DNA from 4 places in the Glutamicibacter sp. MCAF14 genome. Region 4 is predicted to be linked to each of the others. Evidence: riboswitches for the same ligand, from Rfam matches in the RefSeq annotation. Region 4 holds a riboswitch; each other region holds the start of a gene.
What was found. A riboswitch is a leader RNA that binds a small molecule or an ion and turns the genes downstream of it on or off. The one in region 4 is predicted to bind S-adenosylmethionine.
Positions count from the first base shown of each region.

Region 1: it holds a riboswitch for S-adenosylmethionine, as region 4 does, so the genes downstream of both, AB4Y71_RS14800 (hypothetical protein) here and AB4Y71_RS01290 (substrate-binding domain-containing protein) in region 4, are expected to answer to the same signal.
Region 2: it holds a riboswitch for S-adenosylmethionine, as region 4 does, so the genes downstream of both, AB4Y71_RS13120 (O-acetylhomoserine aminocarboxypropyltransferase/cysteine synthase family protein) here and AB4Y71_RS01290 (substrate-binding domain-containing protein) in region 4, are expected to answer to the same signal.
Region 3: it holds a riboswitch for S-adenosylmethionine, as region 4 does, so the genes downstream of both, AB4Y71_RS00665 (flavin reductase family protein) here and AB4Y71_RS01290 (substrate-binding domain-containing protein) in region 4, are expected to answer to the same signal.

Region 1 is NZ_JBFREO010000007.1:43,221-50,479, forward strand. It holds gene AB4Y71_RS14785 (SNF2-related protein) at 1-552, opposite strand, end outside; gene AB4Y71_RS14790 (LOG family protein) at 759-1,829, shown strand; gene AB4Y71_RS14795 (VIT1/CCC1 transporter family protein) at 1,892-2,995, opposite strand; gene AB4Y71_RS14800 (hypothetical protein) at 3,051-3,317, opposite strand; SAM riboswitch class IV at 3,334-3,447, opposite strand; gene AB4Y71_RS14805 (cupin domain-containing protein) at 3,730-4,293, shown strand; gene AB4Y71_RS14810 (hypothetical protein) at 4,431-4,847, shown strand; gene speB (agmatinase) at 5,149-6,135, shown strand; gene AB4Y71_RS14820 (thiamine pyrophosphate-binding protein) at 6,135-7,259, shown strand, end outside.
Region 2 is NZ_JBFREO010000005.1:231,356-238,614, reverse strand. It holds gene AB4Y71_RS13130 (DeoR/GlpR family DNA-binding transcription regulator) at 1-692, opposite strand, end outside; gene AB4Y71_RS13125 (CoA-binding protein) at 972-1,466, opposite strand; gene AB4Y71_RS13120 (O-acetylhomoserine aminocarboxypropyltransferase/cysteine synthase family protein) at 1,466-2,839, opposite strand; SAM riboswitch class I at 2,955-3,049, opposite strand; gene AB4Y71_RS13115 (histidine phosphatase family protein) at 3,161-3,721, shown strand; gene AB4Y71_RS13110 (RNA polymerase sigma factor) at 3,842-4,339, shown strand; gene AB4Y71_RS13105 (methylated-DNA--[protein]-cysteine S-methyltransferase) at 4,336-4,962, shown strand; gene katG (catalase/peroxidase HPI) at 5,060-7,240, opposite strand.
Region 3 is NZ_JBFREO010000001.1:134,167-141,425, reverse strand. It holds gene AB4Y71_RS00675 (ZIP family metal transporter) at 1-287, opposite strand, end outside; gene dnaB (replicative DNA helicase) at 350-1,705, opposite strand; gene AB4Y71_RS00665 (flavin reductase family protein) at 2,361-2,861, opposite strand; SAM riboswitch class IV at 2,955-3,071, opposite strand; gene AB4Y71_RS00660 (long-chain-fatty-acid--CoA ligase) at 3,447-5,054, shown strand; gene AB4Y71_RS00655 (PaaI family thioesterase) at 5,070-5,492, shown strand; gene AB4Y71_RS00650 (dihydrofolate reductase family protein) at 5,563-6,153, shown strand; gene AB4Y71_RS00645 (PQQ-dependent sugar dehydrogenase) at 6,160-7,224, shown strand; gene AB4Y71_RS00640 (acetyl-CoA hydrolase/transferase family protein) at 7,221-7,259, opposite strand, start outside.
Region 4 is NZ_JBFREO010000001.1:274,134-281,392, reverse strand. It holds gene AB4Y71_RS01305 (ABC transporter permease) at 1-405, opposite strand, end outside; gene AB4Y71_RS01300 (ABC transporter permease) at 402-1,403, opposite strand; gene AB4Y71_RS01295 (sugar ABC transporter ATP-binding protein) at 1,400-2,938, opposite strand; gene AB4Y71_RS01290 (substrate-binding domain-containing protein) at 2,922-3,917, opposite strand; SAM riboswitch class I at 4,031-4,121, opposite strand; gene AB4Y71_RS01285 (SdpI family protein) at 4,338-4,694, shown strand; gene AB4Y71_RS01280 (GntP family permease) at 4,802-6,163, opposite strand; gene AB4Y71_RS01275 (CdaR family transcriptional regulator) at 6,481-7,259, opposite strand, start outside.

The sequences.
Region 1 (7,259 bases), on a different contig from region 4:
ACCCAAGCGGAAACGCTTATTGCGGGTCGGGTGGGGGATGGTGCCAGTTGGCATCCACTGTTGCTGCTGGGTGGTGTCCTTTGAATCAAAGAGCAGGAACTGAAGGGCCATCGGCACCACAGCATCGTGCTGGGAACCGAGCAACCCGTCGGCAGGACCAGGTTCGGATTCTTCAAACCAGGAATCTATTTGTTGGGACCAAACGGTGTTCGGCTTTTCTTCCTGAGTCGGCAAAGTTCGCGGCTGTGAAGCGATCTTGTTGGAGATGATGGCCAGTGCGGCGATATGCGAGCAGATGCCAGGCGCGTCGCAGGTGCACTCGCAGGAATCGATCTTCCACTCTTCGTTGTCCAAGCGCACTTGAATCATCGGAGCGTACTCTTCACCGGACTCGGTGACGGTACCTTCGATTTGTTGGGCGTCTTCGTCGAATTCCACGTCAACCACGGAATTTTCTTCTGCAGCCAGGGTTTTTCCGTAGAAGAAAGGCGCGTTGCCCAGAAAAGCCAGTAAATGGCGGGCATCAATGGTTGGTGGAACAGATTCACTCATCCTCTCATCGTTTCACGTTCCGGGCCGTGGTGAAAGTTGAAGAGCTTTTCTGTGAATAATCACTATCTGTGACGTAGCGTGTAGCTATGTCCCAAGTGTGGCCCTACCTTCCAGCACGAGCGGTGAACATAACATCGCTCGTTGAGTTCGATCGGCTTGCAGCCGAGGCGTTGGCATCTCACCGCGCCCGCGGGAAAAATTGGCGCGTGCACCGCGTTGATCTGCGCGAACGGGATACCGTGCTCAATTCCCTGGACCTTTCCGAAGCACTGTTCATTGATTGCCAATATTCCTCCCAAGGCCAGCAGATCGTGCAAGCCACCGGCGGGCTATGCATGAGTTCGGGGTCCGAGCTGCCCTTTGAAACTGGTGCCCGGGATTTGTATTCAGCCGATGAGCTGTACTCGGGAATTCGGACCCAGACCTACGAACACGTGCCTGATGCGAAGATCTACGCGTACTCGCAACAGCATGTCGCGGTGAACGGCAATAGCGATGACAGTGCGCTGTCCAAGACGTTGCATGATCACCATATTGGCCAGGCGCTGGTCTCAGCGGTGTATGAAGGCATGTTCCAGGACACTCCGATCATCGGGGTGATGGGCGGCCACGCGATGAACCGCGGCACTGTCGAGTACGCGCGAGCTGTAGAGCTGGGGCGGATGATTACCCGGGCGGGCTATGCGGTGGCTACCGGCGGTGGGCCTGGCGCAATGGAAGCGGCCAATGCTGGAGCGTGGTTGGCTGACTATGAACCAGAGGACATCACTACGGCGTTGCGGATGCTGGCCGAGGCGCCGGATGCGATTCACCAGCGTACCGGTTGGGCAAGAACCGCGTTGATGGTCAAAGAACGCTTCCCCAGCCAGCGCCAGTCCCTTGGCGTGCCGACCTGGTTTTACGGTCATGAGCCGCCGAACCTGTTCGCCACCGGGATTGCCAAGTTCTTCACCAATTCCATTCGCGAAGCTATTTTGCTGGAGCAATCCAATGGAGGGCTGGTTGTCCTGCCAGGGGCCGCTGGCACGGTGCAGGAAATCTTCCAGGACGCCTGCGAAAACTATTACGCCACTGGGGCCCGAGTGGTGCCGATGGTGCTCATTGGCAAGGACTACTGGACCAAGGACCTGCCGGCGTGGCCGTTGCTGCAAGCACTGGCCAAGGAGCGGGTCATGGAGCAGAAGATCGCGCTAGTGGATACGGCCGAAGAAGCCATGGCGTTCATCGAATCCATGACGACGCTGCGCCGGCGCACCCGGCATCCACAGGGTAGCTGAATGAGGCATGGAAAATGCTGGTACAGACGAAGCTGTACCGGCATGCACAAGGTGTCGGGCCGCTAGCTGACGCTGACGTCGAAGATCAGGCCCAAGCAATAGGTGACGGCAGCCGCTCCCCAGCCGATGGCCAGCTGGCGCAGGCCTCGTTTGAATGGGGACGCGCCGGAGAGCAAGCCGACGATGCCGCCGGTAATCATCAAGGCGATGCCAACCAGCACCACGGAGACGATGACTGCGCTCAGGCCGGATAGGCCGAAGATATAGGGCAGGATCGGCACAATAGCGCCGGACGCAAAAAGGAAGAACGAGGTAGTGGCCGCTCCGGTCGCCGATCCCAGCTCTTCATGTTCCTTTTCAAGTTCTGCGCTGCGGCCTTCTGGGTTCAACGAGAAGCCGGGATTGCAGTCACAGGAGAACATGCCCATGCGTTCGGCCGCACGGTGCTCGGCATCCTCATCGCTCATTCCTCGGGCCTTGTAGATCAGCAGCAGCTCGTTGGCATCGAGGTCCAGGTTCGGGGCTGCAGTGAGCGTGACCTGGGTTGGGCGCGAAGCGGTCAGCAGCTCGCGCTGGGAACGTACTGAAACGTATTCGCCAGCGGCCATGGACAGCGCACCGGCCAGCAAACCAGCAACACCGGAGAACAGCACGAAGGTTGCCGAGACACCGGTGGCGCCGATACCCATGATCAGCGCCAGGTTGGAAACCAGCCCATCGTTGGCACCGAAGACCGCGGCGCGGAAGTTGCCTGAAAGACGTGCGCGGCCAGCGGTAGCCAGCGCACGGACTACTTCCTCGTGGACCTGTTCGTCGGCTGCCATCTGTGCGGTGGCATCTTTGTCATCACGGTAGGGGGAGCTGCTTTCCGAGCGCTGGGCCATGGCCAGCACGAACACCGAGCCCAAGTGCAGTGCTAGGAAACGCAGCATGGTTCGGCGCAAGGATGGACGAACGTCTTTGACGTGTCCGCCGAGCTTGGTCCGCCAGTGTTCTTCGTGGCGTGCTTCGGCTTCGGCCAGGCCTAAGAGGATCTGCCGTTCCTGCCCGGTTTTCTTCTCCGCGAGGGCACGGTAGATGGCGCCTTCGGCGATTTCGTCGGCGAGGTATTGCCGCCATCGCTTAATCTGAGTTTTGCTGGGTTCGCTTGCTGAGTGCTGTGACATCGTGAAGATGACTCTCCTGGTACATGGAGTTTCCCAATGAAACCCGTGGGTCGGATCAGCTACCCAGTTTAGTCAGGGCTCCGTTGCTTGGGAATTTGGCAAGGCTAAAAGCAAATTTCTTGCCTGCAGGATCTGCGATTGCTGGCACTACGAGCAGCAAATTTGATGTTTCCGGGTCGAAGATCGGCCGTCTCGCGCACCGGGCAAGGAGTCGTTCAAGCCGCAGCGGATCCGCTACATATCGGATATGCCAGTGGCCTTCGGCTTTGAACTGCACCTGTCCGGTCTGGCGGTCGATGATTGGCAGGATTGGATACGTCATGGGGCTGCATCTCTCTGGCGAGCTCTTGCCCGTGCAACTGTTGATGCGCGGACCGCTTCCTCATCCGAACCACCCATGAACTTGGGGTTGGTGTGCGGCCAGTCGGAGCTTGGCGCCGCATCTCGTGAAGCAACAATTCTGATGCTACTGCCGGGGTGAGGACTTGAAGAAGTCATGGGGCGAAATATGACTGCCGCTTCGCTGCTGGAACCAGATGCAGTCGGCACACCAGGCCACCGAGCTGTTCACGACTCATAGGCCGTTCCCTAGGCATCTTCGGTGGGGTGAACGGGGCAGAAAGAATGCCGATAGAGATCACCGCGTGTTTACCATTGGTAAACTTGCTCCGCAGGCCTTGAAACCGAAATGGATTGGGCTTTGCCGCTATGAGAATCGTCGATGGAGCCAAACGATGAAAACCTTGCCAGTTGAACCAACCGGTGCAGCGATCAACATTGGCGCGCGGCTGCGCGGGGTGCGCCAAACCCAGCGCATGACCATTGACCAAGTCGCCGAGCTTTCGGGACTGACCAAGGGCTTCCTCTCACGCGTCGAGCGCGACCTGACCAGCCCGTCGGTCTCGACCCTCTTGCGGCTGTGCGAAGTACTGAGCATTGAAGTCGGTACGCTCTTTGAAGTTCCGGAAACCAAACTTGTGCGTTTGGAGCAGGCTCCTCGCGTTTCCCTCGGCGGTGATGGCATCACGGAGCAGCTGGTTACGCCTCGCAGCGAAAAGCGGGTGCAGATGATCCGTGCCGAGATCGCGCCGAAGGGCACCGGCGAAGCGGAACTGTATTCGGTGGATTGCGAGCTGGAAGTGCTGCATGTGATTGCCGGCAGGTTCGTGCTCGTATTACCTGATCAACGAGTGGAACTCGAAGCTGGCGACACTATAACTTTCCCCGGCCGTGAGCCGCACAGCTGGGAGAACGAGTCCGACCAGATCGCCGTGGTTACCTGGACGCTGATTCTCTAGTTGTCCGTCTCCAGCTTCTGTTCTGGAGGTGGGACAGTCCCTGCACAGCCTTGCGTTGGCTGATGGGCCGGCAAACCGCGTATTCTAGAAGCATTGCGTTGATTTGGGCGCTGGGATCGATAAGTGATGGGAGAGGTGTGAAAACAGGGGAACCGACCACAACGCATGACCAATTGCGCAGCATCAGCTGGTGGGCTTCGATACTTTTCGGTGTCCTTGTCGGCACCACCCTGACCTGGATCCGCACCCAGCGCAATTTCTTTTTCATCGGCGCTGCGATTCTGGCGATCGTGATCGTGACCATCGGGGTGCGCACGATTCGCCGCCGCGCACGCTTCCCACTGATGGCCCAAGCTCATACCTCGTGGGTCTACATGTTGTGGACCGGGGTCTTGCTGATCTTGGCTGGACCAGTTCAGCTGGTGTACGTAGCCGATGATCTTTCTGAACTGACTATCAAGTCACTGATCATGTCCGCAGGTTTTTGCCTAGGTATCCATGAGGTCGATCGTGCGCTGGTTAAAGCCAGCAAGAAGCACTCTGACGAGAGCTGACCATCTTCATTGGGCGAAATAGCCTGAAATATAGTCAAAACTCCAAGACTTTGGCACCACGCGCTGGAAGTGCTTGCCCAGCAGAATCGTAGTGCTGCCAGCTGAACGCCAAGAACATAGTTGAAGCGAACGCCGCCACCCAATCCCGGGTGGCGGCGTTCGACATTTCTCCTGGATTCTTGTGGCGGAGGAAGCCTGATCTTGACGTGATCCAGCAGACAAAATAGCATAATAGAAAACTGAAGTTTCGTATTAGACAACTCTGGCTTTTGTGCTGTTGTGTCTTGGGGAGGAAGTTGCGATGAAGGAAATCCGTATCGAGGAAAATGGTCGTCTAGGGCCCATCAATGCTGCGATGATTCCGCGCTATGCAGGAGGCGGCACCTATGCCCGGCTTCCACGACTGGACCAAGTGGAGAAAGCCGACATCAAGATTGTCGGAGTGCCGTTTGATACCGGTGTTTCCTATCGTCCCGGTGCCCGCTTTGGTGCCAACCACGTACGTGAATCCTCGCGCCTGATCCGCCCCTACAACCCGGCGACAGATACCTCGCCGTTTGCGCAGAGCCAGGTGGCTGACGCAGGGGACATGGCGGTTAACCCGTTCAATATCAATGAGGCCATTGAAACCATTGAACACGAGGCACTGGAGCTGACCAGCGATGGCTCCACCCTCGTCACCGTTGGTGGCGACCACACCATCGCGCTGCCCTTGCTGCGTGCCGCTTCGCAGCGCGCTGGAGCACCAGTTGCCATGCTGCACTTCGATGCGCACCTGGATACGTGGGATACCTACTTCGGCGCTGAATATACGCACGGCACTCCGTTCCGCCGTGCTGTTGAGGAAGGCATTTTGGACACCGAAGCAATCTGCCATGTCGGCACCCGCGGTCCGCTATACGGCAAAAAAGACTTGGAAGATGACAAGCGTTTCGGCTTTGGCATCGTGACCAGCTCCGATGTCTACTACCAGGGCGTATGTGAAATCGTGGACAAACTGCGCGATCGCATTGGCAATCGCCCACTGTACATTTCGGTGGACATCGACGTGCTTGACCCGGCTCACGCCCCGGGCACCGGCACCCCGGAAGCCGGCGGCATCACCAGCCGCGAATTGCTTGAAATCCTGCGCGGTTTGCGTGGGCTGAACATCGTTGGCGCAGATATCGTTGAAGTCGCTCCGGCCTATGACCATGCAGAGCTGACCGGTGTGGCGGCCTCGCATGTCACCTATGATTTGATCAGCCTGATCAGCGACTTCCGTGCCAGTAAGGGAATGAATAGCTAATGAATGAGCAACCTCAACGCAATGGCGGGGACCTGGTCATCGAGACCCTCACCGCACTCGGTGCTAAAACCGTGTTCGGCATCCCCGGGCAGCACGCCTTGGGCCTCTTCGATGCGCTCTCGCGCTCAAGTTTGGATTTCATCTCCTCGCGCGTCGAGAACAACTCGGCGTTTGCCGCCGATGGCTACTCCCGCGCGACTGGCGAAGTAGGTGTCCTGTTCCTGTCCACCGGCCCCGGCGCATTGACCTCGTTGGCGGGTTTGCAGGAGGCCTATGCCACCGGTGTGCCCATGGTCGTCATCGCCAGCCAGATTCCATTGGACGGCTTGGGTGCTCGGCGCAAGGGCATGCTGCACCAGCTCGATGACCAGAAGGCCTCGGCCGCCAACGTCACCAAGTTCCAGCAGACCGTGCATCACGCTTCGGGGATCCCCTCGGCTATCCAGGACGCGTGGGCACGCGCGATCACCGTGCCGATGGGACCAGTCTGGGTTGAGGTGCCACAGGATGTTCTGCTCGCCCCGGTCATGGTTCCTCCGGTACAAGATGCTCTGGCCGAAGCCTATCCGCACCCGCCGCGTGAAGAATTGATTCGTGAGGCCATGCGCTGGCTAGCCGATGCCAAGCGGCCAGCGATCATCGCTGGCGGCGGTGTGCGCCGTGCTGGCGCCCAAGCGGAACTGCTGGCTGTGGCCGAGGAACTGCAGGCTCCAGTGCTGTGCAGCCCCGGCGGCAACGGAGCCTTCAGCTGGGACCACGAACTGTCTCTGCAATCCTGGTCTGAAGACCGCTTTGTCTCGGAGGTCATGGAAGACGCCGACGTGCTGATGGTGATCGGTTCGGCTCTGGGCGAGGTGACGAGTAATTACTTTACGCTCGAACCGCGTGGCAAGATGATTCAGATTGATGCCGAACCGCGTGTCCTGGAATCCAATACCCCGGCCTTGGGCATCCGTGCTGATGCACGCGAAGCGCTGAAATTCTTGGATGAAGAGATGCGCGCGACCGGCTTCAAGGCCCAGGCTTCCTGGCATGGGCAAACCCCACAGCAGGTAGTAGCCCAAACGCTGGCAAAGGTGCAGGGCCGCCTGGATGCGCAGGACTTGGCCAAGGAACGGAAATTC
Region 2 (7,259 bases), on a different contig from region 4:
ATGGCTTCCAGAGAAGCGAAGCGGACCAGGGTTTCCTGGTCGAACTTGGAGCTGTCGGCCAGCAGCACTACGCGGCGGGCACTGGCTACCAAGGCGCGCTTGACCGCTGCTTCCAGCGGGTCCGGGGTGCTCAGGCCGAAACCGGCATGCAACCCGTTGGTGCCGATGAAAGCGATGTCGGCCCGGTACTGGGAATACTCCTGCGCGGTGCGGGCACCGCTGGTGGCCCCGGTCAGGCCGCGGACGCGACCGCCGATGAGCTCCAGGGCGATGTCGGGACAATGGATCAGGGCCGAGGCGATGGGCAAGGCGTGGGTAATGACCACCAGTCCGGAGCCGGCGTTGGCCTTGACCATGCGCTCTGCGAGGATTTCGGTGGTGGTTCCGGCATCGATGATGACCGAGGCGTCTGAAACAGGAAGCAAGCCCAGGGCACGTTGCGCGATCCGGGCCTTGGCGTCGGAGTGGATGGTCGTGCGTACCACGTAGCTTTCCTCGCGGGTGCTGGCTTCGGACGTGGCCACCGCCCCGCCATGGACGCGACGCAGGCAGTTCTCGGATTCGAGCTGTGCCAGGTCGCGGCGGACGGTTTCCCGGGTGATATCGAAGCGCTGGGACAGCTGCGCAACGGAGACCTTGCCATCTTTTTCGAGCTGTTCAAGGATCAGCCGGTGTCGTTCTTCGGCGAACATTCATGCCTCCACGATTTGTCATGACCTGCAACACATGAATCTGTGTTTCCATGACTTTATGCCCGAATGCGTGGCATCGTCAAGCGAAAATGTGGTGAATATTTGGCAATTTCTGTGTTTGTTTGGGTTTGTTGGATATTAAGCCAAGTGGACGCGGGTGCGCCTGCTCCTTAATCGCGAAAATAAAATCCTGCTAGTTGCAGTCTTCTGCGCACAACAAAAGGCAGCCATGCCACCGTGAAGGTGGCACAGCTGCCTTGTGGGATTATCCAAGACCGCTTAGGCGAGCACCTGGCGCTTGGAAGAAATCACGCCGGTGTTGAACCCAGCCAGGCGCAGGCCGCCGTGGAAGCGGGCGTGCTCGATCTTCACGCAGCGGTCCATCACCACATTCATGCCGGCAGCCTCGGCCCGGTGGGCAACTTCCTCATGCCATGAACCCAGCTGCAGCCACAGGGTCTTCGCGCCTACGGCCAGGGCCTCATCCAGCACGGTGGGCAGGTCGTCGTGCTTGCGGAAGACCTCGACCAGATCCGGGGTTTCCGGAAGGTCGGCCAGCGACTTGTAAACCGGCTGGCCCAGGATCTCATCCAGGACCGGGTTGATGAAGTACACCTTGTACTTGGACGAGGACAGCAGGTAGGTCGCCACGAAATAGCTCGCGCGCGATGGCTTGTTCGAGGCGCCGACAATCGCGATGGTCTTGGTTTGGCGCAGGATCTCCAGACGCTGTGCGGCTCCCGGAGCTTCCCACGTGGTTTCAGCGGCGCTCATTAGTTCGCTCCCTTCGATGCTGCAGGAATGGCGCAGGCAGCGCCGTCATAGGTCGGTGCCGCAAATTCCTCGGTGGCACCAGCGACAGCTTCTTGCGAAGCGGTTAATGCCTGGTCCAGATCCCAGAGGATGTCCTCGAGGTCTTCCAAGCCCACCGAGAGGCGGATCAGATCTTCTGGCACACCGGCGGAGACCAGCTGGTCGGCGCTGAGCTGCTGGTGGGTGGTGGAGGCCGGGTGCAGCACCAAGGTGCGGGCATCGCCGATATTGGCCAGGTGGCTGGCCAGCTGCAGTGCTTCGATGAACTTGGAGCCGGCTTCGCGCCCGCCCTTCACCCCGAAGCTGAAGACCGAGCCGACGCCCATGGGCAGCAGTTCCTTGGCCTGGGCGTACTGCGGGTGGGATTCCAAACCGGCGTAGTTCACGTAGGTGACGCGCTCATCGGCTTCCAGCCAGGCGGCTACCTGCTTCGCGTTGGACAGGTGGTTGTCCATGCGCTGCGGCAAGGTTTCCAAGCCCTGCAGCAGCTGGAATGCTGACTGCGCCGGCAGCGAGGGACCGAAGTCGCGCAGCTGTTCGCTGCGCAGCTTGGTCAGGAAGCCGTATTCACCGAAGTTGTCCCACCAGGAGACGTTGCCGTAGCTGGCTACCGGTTCGGTCATCGTGGGGAACTTGCCGTTGCCCCAGTTGAACTTGCCCGATTCGATGACCACGCCGCCCAAGGTGGTGCCGTGCCCGCCGATGAACTTAGTGGCGGAGTGGATGACGATATCCGCGCCGTGCTCGATGGGACGCAGGATGTATGGGGGAGTGAGGGTCGAGTCGACGACCAGCGGGAGATTGTGGCGGTGCGCCACCTCGGCCAGGCCCTTCAGGTCGGCGATGTCGCCCGATGGGTTGGCCACGATCTCGGTATAGACCGCCTTGGTGTTCTCCTGGATGGCCGCTTCGAAATCGGCTGGGTCATTGGAGGAAACGAAGGTGGTGTCGATGCCGAAGCGGCGCAGCGAGACATCGAGCTGGGTGATGGTGCCGCCGTAGAGCTTGGAGGACGCCACGATGTGGTCTCCGGCCTGCGCCAGCGCGGCGAAGGTAACGAATTCTGCGGCCATGCCTGAACCGGTGGCTACCGCGCCGATGCCGCCTTCCAGCGATGCCATGCGCTCTTCAAAAGCGGCCACGGTGGGGTTGCCAATGCGCGAGTAGATATTGCCGTACTTCTGCAGGGCGAAGAGGTTGGCTGCGTCATCGGCGTCCTTGAACACGAACGAGGTGCTCTGGTAGATGGGCACTGCGCGGGCGCCGTGCTCGGCATCGGGGGTGCCGCCGGCATGCAATGCGCGGGTGCGGAATCCAAACTTGTGATCTGCCATGATGGCGTACGACTCCTTGTCGATTGGGTGTTCGCGCTCGCCGCACTGCGGGTCGCGATCGAGGCAGGAATCCCGGAATCAATGTCGCTTCCTGCCGTGGGACAACGGGTAAGCGGCTGCATCGTTTCTGGCGGTAGCACCGTTGCCACCGGATGTGGCAGGTTGCTGCGGCGTCAACGAACCAGATCTCTCAGCCGCTCGGGATGGTGTAATAATCTTCGCAACATGACCCTTCGTGACCCAACTATGAGTCGTAACGTTGCGTATTGAGGATATTTTCACAGATTATTCGACCCGCAGCGCCACCACTAAGCTGGAGCCATGGAGACTTCGTTGGCGCTGGTCCGGCACGGGCAGACAGATTGGAACCTTGCAGGACGCCTGCAAGGACGCACAGATATTCCGTTGAACGAGACCGGACGCGAGCAAGCCCGCGCGGCAGGGCGAGCGCTGGCCGGACAGGGCTGGAGCCTGATTCTGGGTTCTCCGCTGGAACGCGCGCAGGAAACTGCCACGTTGATGGCCGAGCAGCTCGGGGCTGCTACCGGCGATGCCGTCCCCGAACTCATTGAACGCGGTTTCGGGCCGTTGGAGGGCCGGATCATGGCCGAGGTGAGTGAAGAAGAGACGGCCGCCGCCAAGGACCAGCTTGAACCGCGCGCGGATATCCTGAGCAGGGCGATCCCAACGCTATTGGAACTGGCCAAGGCGCACGCCGGGACGAAGATCATGATTGTCAGCCACGGCGCCACTATGCGCAACATCCGTGATGCCCTGGCCGGAACCAAGGAAGCGCGGGGCGTGGAAAACGGTGAAGTGCTGGATATTGACTTGCACCGATTGCAGCAGCTGGCCGATGAACTGGATCTGGTCGCACTCTAGCGCCTGGCTTTGCCACCATCCGGGGGTGCGGGAAAAATTGTGGGCACCGGCTCACGGAACCGGCCCGCGGTACGTTTACAGGGTGAAGGCCCACGACGGGCTCCAGCTTCCAGGAGAGCCATGCAAGCACCGTTTGAACGGATAGTCCAAGAATATGGGCTCAACGTGCTGCGGGTCTGCCGCGCCCTGCTCGATGAGCACCGCGCGCAGGATGCCTGGTCCGAGACCTTCCTCGCAGCGCTGAAGGCTTATCCGAACCTGCCCGAAGATGCCAACGTTGCGGCCTGGCTGGTGCGCATCGCACGCAACAAGGCCGTCGACGAGTTGCGCAAGCACAAGCCCGAAAGCCTGGTCGAAATGGATCTGGAAGGCACCTTGGACTCCGGGCCGGGGCCCGGCGCGCAACTGGAAAATCTGCAGTTGTGGCATGAGGTCAACCAGCTGCCGCCCAAGCAACGGCAAGTGATTGCCTACCGGTACCTGGGCGGCCTGAGCTACGCGGGTATCGCCGGAATCATTTCCGGCAGCGAAGCAGCCGCGCGGCGCGCTGGCGCCGACGGGATCAAGAACTTGCGAGCCCGCCTGGGAGAATCCGAACTATGGCGGGAGCAGCCATGAACAAGAGCAAAGCGCAAGAACCAGGCACCGAGGATTCCGCGGTCCTTGCCGCATTGGGCCAGAAGCTCGCCGCGCAGGCACACGAGCAGGCGCTGGTGGATGTTGCCTACCGCATTGTCGACAGCCCGCTGGGAAGCCTGCTGCTGGCCAGTACGCAAAACGGCCTGGCGCGCGTCGCCTTCGAATCCGAGGACCATGACCGGATCCTGGAGCTGCTTTCCGAAAAGCTCGGTTCGCGCATCCTGCGCGATGCGAAGCGCCTGGATGCCGCAGCCCGGCAGCTCGATGAATACTTCTCCGGCCAGCGCCAAGGGTTCGAACTGGCCCTGGACCTGACGCTCTCCACCGATTTCCGTCGGCAGGTGCAGCTTCAGCTCGGGCAGATCGCCTATGGGCAAACTTGCAGCTACGCCCAGATGGCGCAGCAGATCGGCAAGCCCAAAGCCGTGCGTGCCGTTGGCTCAGCATGCGCCACCAACCCGATTCCCATCGTGCTGCCCTGCCACCGGGTGCTGCGCACCGATGGGTCGCTGGGCGGCTACCTCGGCGGGCTTGAGGCCAAGAGCGAGCTGTTGAAACTGGAGAACCCTCACTTCGCTGAACAGGGGGCAACCTTGTTCTAGGCACGAAGACGAATCTTAAACAATGCTGGGCTGGTGCCTTCCCTGCGGAAGGCACCAGCCCAGCATCTGTTACTGCAAGCTAGCAGCTAAGCAGCGGCTACTTGCGGCGCAGCTCGAAGCGGTCCGAGTCCATGACCTTGGCCCAAGCCTGGGCGAAGTCCTTGACGAACTTCGTCTTGGCATCGTCCGAAGCGTAGACTTCGGCGACAGCGCGCAGTTCCGAGTTGGCACCGAAGACCAGGTCCACGCGGGAACCGACCCAGCGGCCGTCCTTCGAGTGGTAGGTCTGCTCGTCCTCGGAAGCGGTCCACCCGATGCCTGGCTCCAGCAGGTTCGCGAAGAAGTCGTTGGTCAACGCACCTGGGTTCTCGGTGAAGACGCCCAAGTTCGAACCGTCCCAGTTGTTGCCCAGCACGCGCAGGCCGCCGACCAGTACGGTCAGTTCTGGGGCGGACAGGCCCAACAGGTTGGCCTTGTCGATCAGCAGGTACTCGCTTGGCATCTTGATGAAGCCCGAGTCGTAGTTGCGCAGGCCGTCGGAGACTGGCTCCAACCAGGCGAACTGCTCAACGTCGGTCTGCTCCTGGGTCGCGTCAACGCGGCCCGGGGTGAATGGAACCTCGATTGGCTGGCCAGCGGCTGCAGCAGCCTGCTCGACACCGACGTTGCCGGCCAAGACCACGACGTCAGCGAAGGAAGCCTTGATCTCCGAGGTGGCGTTGAAGGTATCAACGATCTCTTCCAGCTTGGCGATGACCGGCTTGAGCTGCTCTGGCTGGTTCACGGTCCAGGAGACCTGTGGTTCCAGACGGATGCGGCCGCCGTTGGCGCCGCCGCGCTTGTCCGAGCTGCGGAACGAGGAAGCTGCCTTCCATGCGGTGGAGACCAGCTGCTGGACGGTCAGGCCCGAGTCGTTGATCAGTGCCTTCAGCGCTGCGATCTCCTGGACACCCAGGGTGACCTGCGGAGCTGCTGGCAGTGGATCCTGCCAAGCTAGGTCCTCAGCTGGGACTTCTGGACCGAAGTAGCGGGACTTCGGACCCATGTCGCGGTGGGTCAGCTTGAACCAAGCGCGGGCGTAGGCCTCGGCGAACTCGTCAGGGTTTTCCTTGAAGTTCTTCGAAATCGGGCCGTAGATCGGGTCGAAGCGCAGTGCCAGGTCACTGGTCAGCATGCGCGGTTCGCGGTGCTCCAGGGTGTCGTGGGCAGGCTGGACCAGGCCAGCGCCGCCACCATTGACCGGGCGCCACTGCTTGGCACCGGCAGCGGATTCGAACAGTTCCCACTCGTAGGCGAACAGGATGTGGAAGAACTCGTTGTCCCAGCGGGTTGGGTGGTAGGTCCAGGTAACTTCCAGACCCGAAGCGGTGTTGTTTTCCGCGTTGCCCTCGCCGTAGCCGTTCTTCCAGCCCAGGCCCTGCTCTTCAAGCGGAGCGGCTTCTGGATCTGCACCGATGCGGTCGACGTTGGTGGCGCCGTGGGTCTTGCCGAAGGTGTGGCCACCGGCAATCAGGGCTACGGTCTCGTAGTCATCCATACCCATGCGGCGGAAGGTCTCGCGCACGTCGATTGCCGAAGCCAGTGGATCCGGGTTGCCGTCCGGACCCTCTGGGTTCACGTAGATCAGGCCCATCTGGACTGCTGCCAGGGGGGCTTCCAGATCGCGTTCGCCCGAGTAGCGTTCGTTGTCCAGCCAGACCTTTTCAGGACCCCAGTAAACATCGTCATCGGCTTCCCAGACGTCCTTGCGGCCACCGGCGAAACCGAAGGTCTTCAGGCCCATGTGCTCCATGGCGACGTTGCCGGCCAGGATCATGAGGTCGGCCCACGAGATGGACTGGCCGTACTTCTTCTTCACTGGCCACAGCAGGCGGCGAGCCTTGTCCAGGCCCACGTTGTCCGGCCATGCGTTCAGTGGAGCGAAGCGCTGCTGGCCTGCGCCGCCACCGCCGCGGCCGTCGTGCGAACGGTAAGTACCGGCGGAGTGCCATGCCATGCGGATGTACAGCGGACCGTAGTGGTTGAAGTCTGCTGGCCACCAGTCCTGGCGGGTGGTCATGTTCTCGATCAGGTCGGCCTTCAGGGCCTCCATGTCCAGCGCGTTGAAAGCCTCGATGTAGTCGAAGTCCTCATCCAACGGGTTTGAAACCTGCTGGTTCTTTGCAAGGATCTTCAGGTTCAGCTTGTTCGGCCACCATTCGGTGTTGGCGTTGCCCTGGGTCGGGTGAATTCGGCCCTGGCCAACTACTGGGCACTGACCTGCAGTCGTTTCAGACATGTGCTCTTCCTTCCGGTTT
Region 3 (7,259 bases), 140 kb from region 4:
TTCTTTGCCCGGCGCCGCTTGGTCCGCCAGTCAAGGAGCCGGTTGGCCCCGAAGTACAGCAGGGCACCAGCGATGACTCCGATGAGCGTAGCGGCCAGGCCACCGGTCGTATAGGCCTCCAGCACCAGCTCGAAGGTCAACGCGCTGATTAGCACGCCTGCGCCGAAAGCCATGATGGCGCTGACCCAGATCTTGGGAATCTTCAGCCACCACGCCGCCGCCGAGCCCAGCAACAGGGCCGAGCCGGCCACCGTTCCCCACAGCAAAGCCTGCATAGAATCGAACATGGCACCCACTATAGCCAGCAATCAGCTGGCTATAGTGGGTGCCATGCAAGTCCTGACTGGGATTAACCCTCGTTGGACATGTTGTTGAAGCGCGAGTAGTGGCCCTGGAAGGCCACCGTAATGGTCTTAGTCGGACCTGCACGGTGCTTAGCGATAATTACGTCTGCTTCGCCCGGACGGTTTTCCTTGTCGTAGACGTCGTCGCGGTGCAGCAAGATCACCATGTCGGCGTCCTGCTCGATCGAGCCCGATTCACGAAGGTCCGAGATCATCGGCTTCTTATCAGTACGCTGTTCCGAGCCACGGTTCAGCTGCGAAAGTGCAATCAGCGGAACGTCGAGTTCCTTGGCCAGCAGCTTGAGGTTACGCGAGAATTCGGAAACTTCCTGCTGGCGTGATTCCACGCGCTTGCCCGAGCTCATCAGCTGCAAGTAGTCCAAGACAATCATGCGCAACTCATTGCGCTGCTTCAGGCGACGGCACTTGGCGCGGATTTCCATCATGGACATATTCGGAGAATCATCGATGAACAACGGGGCTTCGTTCAATCGACCCATCGTGGTGGCAATTTTGGTCCACTGGGCATCCTCGACAGAACCCTTGCGCAGATCTTGGAGCTGGATAGATGCTTCGGCGGAGAGCAAGCGCATCGCAATTTCATTGCGGCCCATTTCCAAGGAGAAGAAGACGGTAGCCATATTGTGCCTGATGGCAGCCGAACGGGCGAAGTCCAAGGCGAAGGTCGACTTGCCCACTGCAGGACGTGCGGCGATGATGATCATCTGGCCGCCCTTGAGTCCCTGGGTCAGTTCATCGAATTCGTAGAATCCGGTAGGTACGCCGGTAATGCCGTCACCAGCATTCGCCGCATTCTCAATTTCATCGACCGTATCTTCGATGATGTCCGAGAGGCGCACGTAGTCTTCACTGTTGCGGTTTTCGGCAACCTTGTAAACCTCTGCCTGGGCTTCGTTGACGATGGCGTCAACTTCACCATCTGGCGAATAACCCATCTGGACAATGCGGGTACCTGCGTCGACCAATCGGCGCAGCACAGCACGTTCACGCACGATTTCTGCGTAGTACCCTGCGTTGGCTGCAGTTGGAACCTGCTGGATGAGGTTATGCAGGTATGCTGCACCGCCAATGCGTGAAATCTCTCCGCGCTTGGTCAGCAAGTCGGCAACTGTCACCGCATCAGCTGGTTCGCCGCGACCATAGAGGTCAACAATCGCCTCATAGATGGATTCGTGGGCCGGGCGATAGAAGTCGGTGCCACGGATGGCTTCGACCACATCAGCAATGGCGTCCTTGGAGAGCATCATGCCGCCGAGGACCGACATTTCGGCCTCAACATCCTGTGGCGGCTTACGCCCTGCGTCGGATTCTCGTCCTTCATAAACCGGCTCAGCACTCATTGCAGACACTTCCATCCCTATTGACCCGCTGAGAAAAATTCTCCCTGCCTCATGGCAACGCTCCATCATGTCAGTCGACACGGACATTTGGATATTAAGCGCCTGTGGATATTTCTCTCCCAAAGCCAACAGTAGGGGTGTTATTAACAGGCGTAAACCTCATTATCCACAGAATATGTGGATAACCACGCTGTACCTGTGGACGTCCCTGTTCACTGTCTGGGGAGAACTCTGTGGATTACCCCACTTTGCACCCATCAAAATAGATTTGACTAGGCTTTTTCGGTTTACACACCTGTGGACAGAAAGTATATTCATTGAAGGTCACGGCATCACGCCCAGAGTTATCAACACCCAAAATCACCCAGTTTCCGGGGTTTTTCGCTCCTTGTGCACATTTCCCCACCCCCAGTCCACAGTTCTGTGGATATCCTTGTGGATACTCGAAGTTTCACAAAACCCTTAGTCATCCCGGATTAAATTCATCCGAATACGTCAAAACCGTGAATAGTCCACAATCGGCGGCCCTCGTATCCCAGGGTCCGGTGGATAACTTATTGTGCGTAACGATGAGGCGAACAGGCGCGCGCTTAAAACAAACAGCGCCGACTGGATCAACTAAATGAACCAGCCGGCGCTGAAAGCTAAGAGAGTTTTATACCAGTTCAGGAACTGGCAGCGAGTGGAACTGCGAATCATGGAAGATCTGTGGCAGGTGCCCTGAGGTGCGGTGCCCATGAACTTCCAAAAGAACTACCCAGTGATCGCCTGCTTCGACTTCGTTGTAGATTGAGGTCTCCAGCCAAAGCGTGGAATCGTCAACAAAGAGCGCACCCTGATCTGTGCCGGTGGTTTCGATACCGCGGAATCGATCGCCATTCTTCGAAGCAATCTGCGCGCAAACACCTTCATTGCGTTCACTGAGCACCGAGACACCAATGCGACCAGCGTCGCGCAGCTTGGGCCAGGTGTTCGAGGATTTCTGCACCGCGAACATTACCAATGCAGGTTCAAGGGAAACGCCAACGGTAAACGATGAAGCGACAATGCCGGTCTTCTCGCCGTCCAATTCAGCACAAAGGGCGGCTACGCCCGAGGGATGCTGAGCGAACACCTTGCGTAGGGTCAACGGGTCAAGTTCAAGATTCAATGACATGGCTCGATTCCTTCGGTCTTGCCCACCGCGCAGTAGCTCGTAAGCTAAGGCTTCTTGTTACCCGAAGCCGCTTGAGCTGATATCCCGCGCCGTGTGCGGTACTTGTTCCAGCACATTTTGTGTGGAACCGAATCCTCACCTGGAGCACCCCACTACCGTTGAGAGGGTTGCCGATCAGCAAGCCAGGGCTTATAGCTGATGCTCTTGATTCTGATTAAAACGATATGGCCCATGACGAAGAAGCGTCAAACATTTCACTTCGCAAATCGCAATATTTAAAGAAATGTTCGATTCAACCCATCACTAGCGCGCATTTGGCAGTCTTTTATTCGTTGAATGACGTTGTCGCTAGAACCTTCCGGCCGACGAGCGCAGCAAGGCCCCGCGACCGCCGAATCGGCATGAGATCAGCATTCTTCCGGAAACTAGAGCCCTGCCGCGAATTCCCTACCGCCCACCGTAATGAAACTTGGTTTCTCCGCATGACGCCGAGGTTCATGCCATTATTGGTCACAGAGTGCGTTGAGTCACACTCCTGCTTAATGTTGACCGTACCCGCGATGACGATTGAGGAATAGCCACACCATGGTAGAGATTCAGGCCAACCATTCAGAATTGACCCCACTGCGCTTCCTGGAACGCACCGCCGAGGTCTACCCGAATAAAAGCGCCGTCATCCATGGAACCCGCAGCTATTCCTATAACGAGTTCGAAGCACGAGTGCACCGCTTTGCCCAAGCGCTCAAAGCACGCATTGAGCCCGGTGACCGCGTCGCCGTCCTGGCGCCGAACACTCCAGAGATGCTCATGGCGCACTACGCCGTGCCGCTGGCCGGTGGCGTGCTCATTGCCCTGAACACCCGGCTTTCGGCCCACGAACTGCAGTACATCGTTGATCATTCTGAGGCGAAGCTGATGCTCGCCGATACCGAACTGCTGGAAAACGCCAAGACCCTGCGCCGGGAGAACCCGACGCTGGATGCCCTCATCGAGATCACCGATGACCAATATGACGGAGCACGCCCAAACGTCCAGGTCGATGCCACCCTGGATGAGCTGCTGGCCGAAGCCTCCGATGAAAAGCTTCCCTACGCGATCGCTGACGAACGGGCCCCGATCACCCTGAACTACACCTCGGGCACCACCGGCAAGCCCAAGGGCGTGCTCTACTCGCACCGCGGCAGCTACCTGAACTCCTTGGGCGAAGCGCACCACCAGGGCTTCACCGCACAAACCCGCTACTTGTGGACTCTGCCGATGTTCCACTGCAATGGCTGGTGCACCCCGTGGGCGGTCACGGCGGCCGGTGGCACCCACCTGAGCCTGCGCGGGTTGCGAGAAGATGCTGTTTGGGATGCCATCGAGAATCTGGGGACCACCCACCTGTGCGGCGCCCCGACCGTCTGCTCCATCATCGCCGACTCCACCCGCGCCCACCAGCTCGATTCCCCGCTGCGCATCACCACCGCAGGCGCTCCCCCGTCACCGGCAATCATCTCCAAGCTGCAAAAGCTGGGCATCGAGGTCGTCCACGTCTATGGGCTCACCGAGGTCTACGGCCCGTACACGGTCTGCGAGTACCAGGATGAATGGGATGAGCTCGATGGCCCGGGCCGGGCCGCGAAACTGGCACGCCAAGGCGTTGGCATGATCACCGCCGAGTCCGCGCGCATTGTTGATGAGAACATGAACGATGTTCCGGCCGATGGGCAGAGCATGGGTGAAATCGTGCTGCGCGGCAATAATGTCATGATCGGCTACTACCGCGACGAAGCCGCCACCGCCCAAGCTTTCCATGGCGGCTGGTTCCACACCGGAGATCTGGGCGTCATGCACCCGGATGGCTACATCCAGGTGCGCGACCGTGCCAAGGACATCATCATTTCCGGCGGCGAGAACATCTCCACCATCGAGGTGGAGCAGGCGCTGGCCTCGCACCCGGACGTGCTGGATCTGGCAGTAATCGGCATTGCCGACGAGAAGTGGGGCGAACGTCCGGTGGCTTATGTCATCCGCGCCAGCGGATCCACCCTGGATGCCCAAACGCTGATTGAATTCGCCCGCGAAAAGCTGGCCGGTTTCAAGGTGCCAAGAACCATTCTGTTCCCGCAGGATCTGCCGCGCACTTCCACTGGTAAGGTGCAGAAGAATGTCTTGCGCGCCCAGGTGCTCGAAGACAGCACGTCGAACTAGCCCGAGGATCACCAATTGGAAAACACTGCACCGCGGATTCCCAACAAGACCAGCCGCTTCACCGAAAGCATCGGTTTGGAATTCGACGAAATCACGGCCACGGAAGTACGCGGCCACGCGCAGCTGGACGAGAACCACCACACCCCTTGGGACGTAGTGCATGGCGGCGTATACACCTCGATCATCGAGAGTGCAGGATCAGTGGGCGCCAGCTACGCGGTGGCCGAACGCGGGCAATTCGCCGTGGGCGTGCACAACGCCACCGACTTCCTTCGTCCTTCCACCGGCGCCAGGGTCCTGGTTCTCGCCACCGCATTGTTCCAAGGGCGCACCCAACAGCTCTGGGAGGTCATCATCACCGATGAATCCACCGGCAAGCAGATGTCCCGCGGCCAGCTGCGTACCCAAAATGTGGATTTGCCTGAGAATCGGGCCTAACGGGTTTCCACACTGCGGGCGGAGGCGTACGGTAGGTGGCATCTAACGCCCAGGCTCCAGGAGATTGGCCATGAGTGCGACCTATACATTCGATGTGTTCAGCAGCCTCGATGGCTTCGGCAGCGCCGGTGGCGATTGGGGCGGTTACTGGGGAAAGCAGGGGCCAGAGCTGCTGTCCCGCCGCCTCGATCTCTACACTCCGGCGTGCCGCATGGTTTTCGGAGCCAACACCTTCCGGCTCTTCAGCCGATTCTGGGCGGAAATCGAGAATAATCCCGAGGTAGAAGATGCCTGGGGCGTTGCCCTGCACGACAAGCCCGCCACCGTCATCTCAACCACTTTGGAAGAGCCGCTGTCCTGGCCGAATCCCGCACTGGAACGCGCAGATGCGTTGGAAGTCGTCGCACAGCTCAAGGAAACTTCAGATGTTCCGCTGCGCTCTCACGGCTGCTTGGCAATGAATCATTCCCTGCTGGCAGCGGGTCTGGTGGACTTCATCCAGGTGACCATCTTCCCGGTCCTGACCGGGCATAGCGGCTCCGCACCGGTATTTGGCGGGGTCGATGACTACGATCTTGAATTGGTCGACGCCAAGCTGCTGGACGGCCGGACCCAGGAACTGACCTATCGCCCGACGCGCCATCATCCGGCCCACGCATAGCAAGCGATGAACCGCCTTCTGGGTTCCGGCGTCCTGCTCAGCGCTTTGGTCCTCGCCGGATGCTCCACGCCAACGCCTCCTCCAATCACGGCTACCGAATCGCAAGCTGTTCCAGCACCACTGGCCACCGGACTCGAAGCCCCCTGGTCCATGGCCTACGCGCAGGGCAGCTTGCTGGTCAGCGAACGTGATTCCGGGCGAATCGTGGAGGTTTCGGAGTCCGGAGAACTGCGCGAATTAGCCCGGCTCGATGATCTGGTGGCGACGGGAGAAGGCGGACTGCTGGGCTTGGCCTTCCTCGCCCCAGACCAGCTTTTTGCGTATTCCACCGCTGAATCCGGCAACCGCATCCAGCGGTTCACGTTGCAAGGCAGCGCCGGGAATCTCTCGCTGTCGGCGCCGCGCACCCTGATTGACGGGTTGCCCTCGGCCAGCATCCACAACGGCGGGCGGCTGGCCATCGGCCCCGACGGGATGCTCTATGCCACCGTGGGCGATGCGGGCAACCCCCGGCAAGCCCAGGATCTGCAGCAGCTGGGCGGCAAGATCCTGCGCATGGCACCTGATGGAAGCGTGCCGGGCGATAATCCGTTCGAGAATTCCCATGTCTACAGCTATGGGCACCGCAATGCGCAGGGCCTGGCGTGGAGTGATGATGGCACCATGTACGCCAGCGAGTTCGGGCAGAACACCTTCGACGAGCTGAACATCATCGAGGCCGGCGGGAACTACGGCTGGCCCGAAACCGAAGGGAAAAGCGGCGGAAGCCAGTCGTACATCGATCCGATTGCGCAGTGGTCCCCCTCCGAGGCCAGCCCCAGCGGCATCGCCATCCTCGATGGCACGGCCTACCTGGCGAATCTGCGCGGTGAAGTGCTGCGCGCGGTGGAACTGGAAAAGCCGGCCACCGAGCATGAACTGCTCGATGGCCGGCTCGGCCGGCTGCGCGACGTAATGGTGGATCCTGGCGGCGGGCTGCTGGTGCTGACCAACAACACCGACGGGCGCGGCCAGCCGGCAACCGGCGATGACCGCATCGTGCGCATCGCGCCGGGCCAGGCCGGCGGCTAGCTGGCCGGGCGCATGTCTCCGGTCTCCTGGAAGCG
Region 4 (7,259 bases):
GATCACGATCAGTAGTGCGTTCACCAGTCCCACGGCCAGAGCGAACAACAGACCGCCAACCACTGCCACCCAAGCACGATAGCCGTCATGGATTAGCCAAGCGCTGGCCAAAGCACCCAGGTCGAGGGCCACGCCAATGGACAGGTCAATGCCGCCAGCCCGCACCACCAGAGTCAACCCGATAGCGACCAAAGCAAGCAAGGCCACCTGTCCAAGGATCCCAACGAGGTTTCCAACGGTGAAAAACACCGGGCTGAGCAACGAGAAAACGATCAGGATCAGGGCCAATGTGGCCGGAGCCACGAGCCGTGACACCTTGATCGCATGACGGTTCTTCCTGCTTTCTGGCTCAGACGGGCGAGGGGCCGGAGCTGAGGGCGCGGCAAGAATTTCTGTGGCGGTCATCGGTTCTTCCTTCCGCGCAGGGTCACGCTAGCCAGTACCAGCAGGATCAACATGCCCTTGGCCGCACCAACCCACTGGCTAGCGACGCCGAGCGAGGTCAGTCCGTTATCCAGGGCGGCGATGAGCACCGCGGCCAATACGGTGCCAACTACGCTGACCAGTCTTCGACGAGAGAAAATGATGGACATGTAGGCCACCAGAATGATGTCCAGCAGAATTTGCGTACCAATGCCCGGGACTGCGGCCGAAAGCCTCGCCACCATTAGCGTTCCGGCCAGGCCAGCCAGTGCCGAGCCGAGTACATAGCTGGCTAGCCGGTATTTCCGCGGGTCAAGTCCCGCCACTTGGGCTGCGGTAGGGTTCTGACCCACGGCGTAGGAGTTCACTCCCCAGCTGGTTTTGCCATATACCCACCAGCCCAGTGCCCCGATGAGCAGCATGATCCAGGCAGCCAACGGGATCCCCAGGAACACAGTGCCCCGTGCAGTCTCAAAGAAGCCACTGGTCACCGCGATCTTCAGATTCTGGTTGAAGACTAGTTCGAGTGACGCGGCTACACCCATAGTCGCCAAGGTCGCCAGCAGCGGGCGCAGGCCCAGAGTGACCGAGAGGCCGTTGATCACGCCGATCACGGTGGCAACCAGCACTCCATAGAGCACCGCCAGCAAGCCCGGGGTTCCGGCTGATGCGGCCAGAGCGGTCACCGTTCCAGATAGTCCTGCCACCGCACCGGTGGAAAGGTCGATTCCTCCGTTGAGTACATCGTCGCCTCCAGCGATGATCACCATCGCGAGTCCCACTCCGGCAATTCCGAAGACCGAAGCCTGTGTCAGGATGGTGGCGATATTCGACGCTGTCAGGAAAAATGGTGAGCCAAAAGCAAACATCAGCAGTACCGCGGCAATGCCGGCGTAGCCGGTCCAAGCGGCCAGGTTCGGCTTTTTACGCCGTGTACCAAGCGCAGGTGCATCGTTGATAGGAGCGAGCGTGGCGCTCATGCGTTCACCTCTTCGCGTTGTGTTCCGGTTGCTTGACCGCTGGAAGCCAAATGCAAGATACTTTCGGTGCTCATCTGGTTAGATGGCAGTTCAGCGATGATTCGACCGCGATACAGCACCAAGACCCGGTCGGCAAGGCCCACTACCTCTTCAAGATCCACACTCACCAATAGCGCTGCCGCTCCCCCTCGAACCAACTCTGAAATCTGCGTGTATATGTGCGCACGGCTTCCCACATCAACACCAGACGTAGGCTGGTCCAAGACGAGAACGTCTGATCCCTTGGCCAGCCAGCGGGCCAGAACGGTCTTCTGCTGGTTACCACCAGAGAGGCCGGAAGCTACCGCTTCTGGATCGGCTGGACGGATATCCAAGCGTTGCACCAGTTCGCTGGCGGCATCCCGCTCCCTGCGAGCATCCAGCAAGCCCAGGCGCCGTCCGAGCTTTCGCAGGCTTGCAGCGGCAATATTCTCACGCACGGTGTTGCGCAAGAAGATTCCATCTTGGTGTCGATTCGATGGGACGTAGGCGCCGGCACGAGCGACAAAGTCAGCTGCAGAAGTCACCGGTCGACCGTGCAACACGGCAGAGCCCGTGTGTGAATGGAGGCCGGTGATCGCATCGGCGAGCACCTCAATACCTGATCCCACCAATCCCGTGACGGCGACGATTTCTCCGGGGGCTACCGCGAGATTGATGTTGCCCAACTTGCCAGCGACCGACAGGTCCACCAGTTCGAGGGCAGGCTCGCCCTGAACAGGACGTACCTCGTGCTTCTGATGTGAGAATTCATTGACCTGATTACCTAGCATCAAGCCGATGACATCTTCAATGCTGTCCCCGTCCGCGAAGCTGGCATCGCCGGCATTCTTGCCGTTGCGCAACACCGTGATCCGATCGGTAATCTGCTGCAGTTCTTGCAGGTAGTGCGAGATGAAAATAATTCCTACACCACGATCGCGCAGGTGGCGGATGGTGCCGAAAAGCTGTGCGACTTCGTCATTGGCCAACGGCGCGGTCGGCTCGTCCAGGATCAGCACTTTGGGTTCGGCCAACACTGCACGGGCTATTTGGATCAGTTGTTGCTGAGCAACACTCAGCTCATCAACGAAAGCCGCCGTATCCAGCTCCTGACCGGTGGTTCGCAAGATGTCGGCCCGAGCTGCTTCTTGCACGCTACGCTCACGGCGCCAGAGTCCACGGCTCTTGGTAGTTCCCAGATACAGTTGTTCGGCGACGGTCAAGCGACCGGCCAGGTGACGGTCCTGATGGATGACTTCAATGCCCAATGCTTCGGCGTCGGCCGGTCGGCGAATTTGGACAGCCTGCCCAGCAAGGTCAATCTGCCCAGAGTCTAGGGTGTACAGCCCTGTGAGGATTTTTATCAGAGTGGATTTTCCTGCGCCATTCTCGCCCACCAACCCGAGTACTTCGCCAGCCCGCAGTCGAAGTTGGACATTGTCGAGCACAGTGACGGCGCCAAAAGATTTACGTATGCCGGCCATGCTCAGCAGTTCATTAGATCCCGTTGTCATTGCGCACCTGATTCACGTTTTCCTTGTCGACGAAAATTGGCTCGACATAGCTGGTATTCGGAACCCGATCAGTTTGTCCATCAAGGAACAATGCGATATTCGCGGCCGAGGTTGTGGCCATTTGCTTGATGGGTTGGGCGACTGTGAATTGGTATGAGCTCTCTGGATTCGCGATCAAATCCAAGGCTCCAGGTTCTGCGTCCACACCGTAGAGCTTGATGTCGTTATCCGTAGGGTCTATGGCCTGCGCAGCACCAATCAGCGGCATATCCCAGCAAGACCAGATTGCGTCAATTTCACCTGCTGGCAGCCTGCGCAGCTGATCCTGAATCTGGTTTTTGGCATCTTCAATAGTGCCCTCGTACTTGTCCTGCAGTTCAGGGGAGATCTTCTCGATGTTTGGATAATCTTCGAGAACCAAGTTCAAGCTGTTGTATCGAATCCGGCAGGGAGTCACGCCGGGGAAGCCATTGAATACTAGGATCTTGCCCTTGCCATGGAGGTCCTCGGCCATGGTGCGAGCTAACGTGGTTCCTACGTTCCAGTTGTCGCTAGTGACATTGTTCTTCGAGTATTCACTCTGGAAGTCGATGGTGAACAGTGGGATCCCGGCGGCGTCCACTTTAGCCAAGGCAGGGGTGAGCGTTTGCGCATCACCCAAGATCACCACGATGACGTCTGGAGACTGGGTAATCAGGTTTTCCACGTCAGAGACGTGCTTCTCATCTTTGGCCTCGGCCTGGGTAGCGATGACTTCTCCGCCAAGCTCTTCGACTCGTTCTTGGATTTGCTGGTAGATCACACGCGAGTAGTCGTGCAGGATGTCTTTGGCAGCGATGCCAACTTTTTTGCCCTCGAGTGAAGGGACATCGTCAATACTCTGCTCCTCTTGCGGGTTGCTGCTTTGCGCCGCAACCGGCGCTAATTCTGGGCGTGGCTCCTTTAGCGAGCAACCGGTAAGCAGTGTTACTGCTGCCATGGCTGTGGCAAGAAATTTTAAGGTGTTCGGTCGAGTGCGAGTCATGCCGTCCCTCTCGTGGAAATATTGAACCGAGGGATCCCGAACAGAAGTTCACACTTCGTGGCCCGGAAGTTCCATCGATCCTGGCGTTAGCACTACCTGCGGGATGCAGGCTTGCTGCGGCGTCGCGGAGCCAGGTCTCTCAGCCGCTCTGGATGGGTTGTGCTCCGAGTCAACCACTGCCGGCAGCAGTCTTGGAAGGGCACTGTCATACGAGGGAACGGCAGGACAAAATACGTCATCTTCGAGCCTCCTGCCTGCCTGATCGATGGCAGCGCGGCCGTCATATGACCCTTGAATGACGAAATTTGAACTCGGGAACTGCTCTGCCTCCGAATAGGATGGCTGTTCACGGCGAATAGTCAGAACAGGTGGAACGTGGATCCAGCAGGCGTCATCCCCTTCATGCTCGGGTTGCTGGGCATCACTTTGGTGGCAGCGTTCCTCGCACCCATGGCCCGGGATGGAAAGCTCGCGCGCAATGCGGCCATCGGCATCAAGACGCGCCATACCTTGGCCAGCGACGAGGTCTGGCTGGCAGGGCATCGGAAGGCTGCGCCGCTGATGGCCGCGGCTTCATGGGCAGGCTGGGCCATGCTGGCCGGTGCAGCGATTCTCTGCGTGCTGGGCCAGTTCGGTTTCGCCTTCGCCACGACCGGCGCAGGTTATCTGGCCATTATCGTGTTGCTGATGGTCTCGGCTGCCAAAGCGAACAAGGCCGCGCGACGCGTCTAGCGGGCAGGCCTTCGCTCTTCGGCTACCAATTTCAGACACATGCTTAAAGCAACGGATCGCACCATCGGCAGATGGTGCGATCCGTTGCTTGCGCGGTCAGCGTCCTACTACAGCAGTACGGCTCCGAGAATCAGTACGGTCACAAACGCCGCAGTGCCTTGGATGGCGGTCGCCACGCTCAAGGTCTTATACGCGGTGATGACCGGAATCCGGCTGAGTTGCGAAACAACCCAGAAGTACGAGTCGTTTGCATGCGAAACAACCATTGCACCGGCACCGACAGCCAGCACGGTAAGCACCATGCCCAGCTGCGAATCCAAGCCAAGCGAACCGAGCATCGGGGCGACCAGAGCAGAAGTGGTCACCATTGAAACGGTGGACGAGCCCTGCGCGGACTTCAGCGCAGCAGCGATCAAGAATGGCACGGCCAGGCCCAAGCCCAGTCCGCTGAGTGAATCGGAAAGGATCGTGGTCAGGTCCGAAGCGGCCAGTACCGCGCCGAAGCCAGCGCCGGCGCCTGTGATCAGCAAGATCGGAGCGGCGGTGCGCACCGCTTCCTTCATCTGCTCATTGAAGACCGACAGCTTGTTGCCACCGCGCAACAGGAAGGTCGCGGCAAACAGGCCGAAGATCAGCGCGATAACCGGAGTACCAAGGAAGGAAAGGATCTCAAGTGCCGTTCCCTCGCCAATAGGGTGCGATGGCAGCTTTGCAATGGAGGCGGCACAGATCAGTACCAGGGGAACAAGGATCGGCATGAATGCCATCGCCGGCCTAGGCAATTTGCCGAAGCTTGCACGCAGCTGCTCGTAGTCGAGTTCGGCGATGTCATGCTCGTCGTCGCTGGGCAGCGGGGTCCACTTGGACTTGTTGAACCGGCTGGCGTAGGCCAAGCCTGCAAGGGCCGAGATCGCGGCAACTGGCAGTCCGACTGCAATGATCAAACCCAGATTCTCGGCAATGCCGATGCTTTCTGCCGCAGCCAACGGGCCCGGAGTTGGCGGCACCATCGTGTGGGTGGCATACAGGCCGGTCATCAGCGCGATAGAAGTCGCCAGCGCCGAGACACCGGTGCGCAAGGTGATGGCTTTGCGAAGGGAGTTAAGGACCACGTAGCCCGAGTCGCAGAAAACCGGAATGGAAACGATGTAGCCGATGATCGACAGGGTCAGGTTGGGGAATCGTGTACCCAGAACCTTGATCAGTGCATCTGCCATGGAGATCGCCGCGCCGGATTTCTCCAGAATGACGCCGATCATCGTACCGAAGAGAATCACCAAGCCGATATTGCCCATGGTGCTGCCGAAGGCCGTGGTGACCGTCGATGCTACTTCAGCCAGCGGGATGCGGTAGGCAAAGGCGGCAAGGATCGCGGCGCCTATGAGGGCAAGGAAGGGGCTGATCTTGAAACGTGCCGTGACCATCACGATGGCCACCACAAGGATCAGCAGAACAAGTAGTTCATACACGGTAAGTTGGCTCCTTTGCCAATATCGGTAGTTCTCTGCGTCCAACGTGCAATAGTGCAACCGGTGGATCAGCTTGATCGGCAAAGCTGCTCAAGGCTTCGCCTATTTGGCCAGATAGCTAGGGGCAATCCCGAATCCTTGGCACAAATATCGATCATTGTGCCAATACTAGGAAACGGGAACCCGAATACCTATGGGCACGCGACCATAATTGCCTGCACTCAGCAGTTGCGATATGTGCATTCAACCAAGTGTGCAGGGGCTGGGTTTGGCTGTGCGGACGAAAAGTACCGGCAAGTGCAGGGCATCGTGCGGGATTAGAAAATGTCCAATTGGCTCAGTGCCACTCGCGCATAGATTCCATGCTGCAGCTTCAGGAACTGGCTGGATTGCCGAACGTCGATACCGCTGACCTGGCTGATCCGTTCCAGCCGTTGCACCAGGGTATTTCGGTGGATATGCAGATCGGTGGCCGCTTGGCTCATCGACGCAGCAGTCGCCACGAGCAGCAGGGTTCTGGCTTGCTCCGCATTGAGTCGTTGCGCTGTAGTTGCCACATGCTCCAAACTGCGCGCCGGGGTGCGGGCAATGGCCACCGCAATTTCCCTGCTCCACATTGTGCGCTGGGAACTGCGGGGAACGAGGTTAGGGTAGCGCAGCACTGCGCGCAGCGCCTCGGTTTCAGCCATGAGTTCCGAAGCCGATTCTACGGTTGCGGACACCAAGGAACGCTCCTGGTTTGCATGTTCCGGGGCGAACGCGGGTTTGCTGGCTGCGCAGAGCCTCCAGTACGCACCAGAAAGATTGATCCACGAGGTGCGGACATGCTCCTTCGCCGGCTGCTCCAGCAGCGGCTCCTCGACGCTTCGAGGAATCCAGGCCTCAATTTGCTTCGGTCCCCGCAAGCCATGAGCGCTCAGCGAGCGGTCAATGACTTCAGGGGCAGCGCGTCCTGCAATCAAAGCCGAAATAATATCGCGGGCTTCAGTTTCACGCCGGGCACTGCGCGAGTGTTCGCGTTCTTGATTGATGAGCAGCTGGACCGTCAAGGCGATCAGCCCGGCCAAGGGCTCCACCTCATGAGGCGCACCGGTCA